DNA from 2 places in the Streptomyces sp. TAA204 genome. Region 1 is predicted to be linked to the other one. Evidence: riboswitches for the same ligand, from Rfam matches in the RefSeq annotation. Region 1 holds a riboswitch; the other holds the start of a gene.
The links. A riboswitch is a leader RNA that binds a small molecule or an ion and turns the genes downstream of it on or off. The one in region 1 is predicted to bind S-adenosylmethionine.

Region 1 (2,180 bases):
GATCTCCGGTCTCGTACGCGCGATGTACGAGCACGCCAATGTGATTGAGGTCCCCGGCCCGACGGTCGACATCGTCGGCACGGGCGGCGACCGCGCCCGTACGGTCAACATCTCCACCATGTCCGCCGTCGTGGTCGCCGGCACGGGTGCGACGGTCGTCAAGCACGGCAACCGCGCGGCGTCCAGCGCCAGCGGCGCGTCGGACGTGCTGGAGAAGCTGGGCGTCAATCTGGAGATGACCCCGCAGCGGGTCGCCGAGGTGGCTTCGGACGCCGGGATCACCTTCTGCTTCGCGGTGAAGTTCCACCCCGCCCTGCGCCATGTCGGCAACGCACGCCGCGAGCTGGGCGTCCCCACCCCCTTCAACTTCCTCGGGCCGCTGACGAATCCGGCCCGTGTGGCGGCCCAGGCCACCGGTGTCGCGGACGCCCGCATGGCGCCGATCATCGCGGGAGTGCTGGCCGAACGCGGTTCCTCGGCACTCGTCTTCCGCGGGGACGACGGTCTGGACGAGCTGACCACGACGGCCACATCCACCGTGTGGGTCGTACGCGGAGGCACGGTGCGGGAAGAGGCCTTCGACCCCCGGGACGTCGGCCTGGAGCTGGTGCCGGTCGAGGCGCTGCGCGGTGCTGACGCCGCGTACAACGCCGATGTGGCCCGCCGCCTCCTGGACGGCGAGAGAGGCCCGGTGCGCGACGCCGTCCTGCTCAACTCGGCGGCGGCGCTGGTCGCCCTCGAACCGGGGGAGGGGCCGCTGGCCGGGCAGATCGGCGCGGCCATGGAGAGGGCGGCGGAGTCCGTCGACAGCGGCGCCGCCCGTGCCGCGCTGGAGCGCTGGGTGGCCGCGAGCCACCTGTAACCGCTGCCGCTCGCCCCGCCGTTCGCGACGGCGGGCCTCCGGCACGTACGTGCCGGAGGGGCTGTCCGGGATACGGACGGCGGGGTGATGCCCTGCGGGGGTGTGCCATACTTCCGGCCAGGTCACGAGTGACAGCGATCAAGGCCCCGGCCCGCTGTCCGGCAACCCTCCTTCCGTGGTGGGGTGCCCCGGGTGATGACCGGGCCGTACGACAGCAGGGTCGTGCGGCAAGCACGGATCCCTCGATCCCCGCCTCTGCCGCGGGGGGCCCATGGCCAGGGGTCCCTGGTCCACGAGGGAGAACTCCATGAGTCAGCGCGTCGCTTCCACCGCTTTCCGCTCCTCCGCCACCGGCACCGCCACGCCCGCCGCGGGCCCCGTGAGCGTCACCGCGGGAGTCACCGCGGGGGCCACAGTGGGGGCCGCCGCCTCCGTGGCCGGCGCGGCGCCCCTGCCCGTACTGGGGCTGGACGTACGCGCCCCGCTCGCGACCGGCGGCGACATCGCCTACGCCGCTCTGGACCACGCCGCCAGCGCGCCCGTCCTGAAGAGGGTGTGGGACGAAGTGGGCGCCTACGCCCCGTACTACGGCAGCGTGCACCGGGGAGCCGGCTACCTCTCCCAGCACTCGACCGCCCTCTTCGAGGAGAGCAGGCGGACCGTCGCGCGCTTCCTCGGCTGCCGCGAGGGCGACCAGGTCGTCTTCACCCGCTCCACCACGGACTCGCTGAACCTGCTGGCCTCCGCGCTGCCCGGGGACACCCGCGTGTTCGTCTTCGAGACCGAGCACCACGCGTCGTTGCTGCCGTGGGGGGAGAGGCGGACCACTTACCTCGACGCCCCCCGCTCACCGGCGCGGGCGGTCGCGTACCTCGAGGAGGCCCTGCGCGCCGCCCCCGAGGGGGAGAAGCTGGTGTGCGTGACGGGTGCGTCGAACGTCACGGGCGAGATCTGGCCCGTGCGGGAGCTGGCAGCGGCCGCACACCGCCACGGCGCCCGCATCGTCCTGGACGCGGCGCAGCTCGCTCCGCACCGCCCGGTCGACATCGGCGAACTGGACGTCGACTGGGTGGCGTTCTCCGGGCACAAGCTCTACGCGCCGTTCGGCGCAGGTGTGCTGGCGGGCCGGGCCGACTGGCTGGACGCGGCCCCCGCCCACCTCGCGGGCGGCGGCGCCAGCCGGACGGTCGCGAGGAGCGCGGACGGCGGTGTGGAGGTGGAGTGGCACAGCGGGCCCGCCCGGCACGAAGCCGGCTCGCCGAACGTGATCGGCGCGTACGCGCTCGCCTCCGCCTGCCGGACACTCACGGAGGCGGGC
Region 2 (2,180 bases), on a different contig from region 1:
GACCGGCGAGCAGCCCTCCGCCTGGGCGCCGAAGATCTTGTACGGCCTGTCCTCGACGAGACCGAGCGCGATCAGCTCCTTGAGTCCCTTGTCGATCTTCGTGAGCTGGGAGCCGGAGGCGATGGGCACGACGAGCTGGTCGGGCAGCCGCCAGCCGAGCTGCTCGCAGATCTCGTAGGCGAGGGTCTTGGAGCCCTCCGCGTAGTACGGACGGAGGTTGACGTTGACGAAGCCCCACCCCTCGCCGGCCGGGTCGCCGATCAACTCCGAGCAGAAGCGGTTGACGTCGTCGTAGTTGCCCTCGATGCCGACCAGCTGACCGCCGTAGACAGCGGCCATGACGACCTTGCCCTGCTCCAGGTCGTGCGGGATGAACACGCACGAGCGCAGACCCGCGCGCGCCGCGGCGGCGCCGACGGCTCCCGCCAGGTTGCCCGTCGAGGAGCAGGAGAGGGTCGTGAAGCCGAAGGCACGCGCGGCCTCCACGGCGATGGCGACGACGCGGTCCTTGAAGGAGTGCGTCGGATTGCCCGAGTCGTCCTTGATGTGGAGGGAGCCGGTGACGCCCAGCTCACGGGCGAGCCGGCCGGCGTCGACGAGTTTGGTGAAGCCGGGGTTGATGCTGGGCTTGGAGGCCACGTCGGCGGGGACGGGCAGCAGCGGCGCGTAGCGCCAGATGCTGTCGGGGCCCGCCTCGATGCGCTCACGCAGCCCGGCGGGGTCGCCGCCGGGGAAGTCGTAGGCGATCTCCAGCGGCCCGAAACACTCCTCGCAGGCGAAGACCGGGCCGAGCGGCAGACGCTTCCCGCACTCGCGGCACGAGAGACCCGCGGCGGGGCCGAGCGACGGACCGGAGCCGGGTGCGGAGGCGGCGGAACGCTCGGGAGCAGCTTGAACAGCCATGATGTGGCGAGGCCCTTTCTCCTCATCTTCCTCATGACGTATCTCGCCAGGAGACGGACTTGGCACCTTCCCTAGCCGGGAGCCTCGCACTTGACATCAGCTTGGCGCTGTACGCGAGACCGGCTGGAGGGTTGCCGGGGCTTCAACGGGCCGTTCCCTCTGCCCCTCTGGATGAGCGGTGTGAAGTTGTCGACGGTGACGGCGCGGCACTGCCGCGGTGGCCGCCGGACGGACCCGGCGTGCGGTCGTCATCCGCGTTGTTCAAGACTGTAACCGACGGACCTGACCATTGAGACAGCCGTCCGAACCGCGAGACGGACCACGACGGGTCACAGGGAGTAGTGCGTGCTGGAGGAAGTCGAGCAGTGGCTGGGCCGGCGGTCCTTCTCGTCGGCCGATCGTCCCCTGGACGGGCTGCTGGCGGCAAAGCGCGCGTCGGGCACACGGGTGAGCGTCGTGCTTCCGGCGCTGAACGAGGAGCCGACCGTCGGCACGATCGTGTCGGTGATCCGGCGCGAGCTGATGCCGCCCCCGCCGGCCACGCGGCTCGTCGACGAACTGGTGGTGCTGGACTCCGGCTCCACGGACCGTACGGCCAGGACCGCGGCCGCGGCGGGCGCCCGGGTGGTCCACCGGGACGACGTGCTGCCGCGGCTGCCCGCGCTGCCCGGCAAGGGCGAGGTGCTGTGGCGTTCGCTGCTGGTGACGAGCGGCGACATCGTCTGCTTCGCCGACGCCGATCTGAGGGACTTCTCCGCCGGCTTCGTCTCCGGCGTCGTCGGGCCGCTGCTGACCGACCCCCGGCTGCGGCTCGTCAAGGCCATGTACGACCGTCCGCTCGGCGACGACCCGGCGGGCGGCGGACGCGTCACCGAACTCGTGGCACGCCCCCTGCTCAACCTCCACTGGCCGCGGCTCGCGGGCTTCGTGCAGCCGCTGAGCGGCGAGTACGCGGCCCGGCGCTCACTGCTGGAGACGCTGCCCTTCCCCGTGGGGTACGGCGTGGAGCTGGGCCTCCTCGTCGACTCGCTGCACGCCGCCGGGCTCGACGCCCTCGCCCAGGTCGACGTCGGCGTACGGCGCCACCGCCACCAGAGCGGGCAGGCTCTCGGCCGCATGGCGGCCGCGATACACCACACGGCACAGCTGCGCCTGGCACGGGGCGGCCACCTGGTCCGTCCGACGCTGACCCAGTTCGAACGCGACCGGCAGGGCGGCACACGCGGCGGCTTCGCACCGCGCAACCACTCCGTGGAGACGGTGGAGCGGCCCCCGAT

Region 2: another riboswitch for S-adenosylmethionine. It lies ahead of thrC (threonine synthase); the one in region 1 lies ahead of H343_RS0111140 (aminotransferase class V-fold PLP-dependent enzyme).

What each region holds. Positions count from the first base shown of each region.
Region 1 covers NZ_AUKW01000005.1:74,953-77,132, forward strand. The annotation lists gene trpD (anthranilate phosphoribosyltransferase) at 1-862, shown strand, start outside; SAM riboswitch class IV at 983-1,102, shown strand; gene H343_RS0111140 (aminotransferase class V-fold PLP-dependent enzyme) at 1,170-2,180, shown strand, end outside.
Region 2 covers NZ_AUKW01000001.1:517,827-520,006, forward strand. The annotation lists gene thrC (threonine synthase) at 1-903, opposite strand, end outside; SAM riboswitch class I at 923-1,081, opposite strand; gene H343_RS0102215 (glucosyl-3-phosphoglycerate synthase) at 1,249-2,180, shown strand, end outside.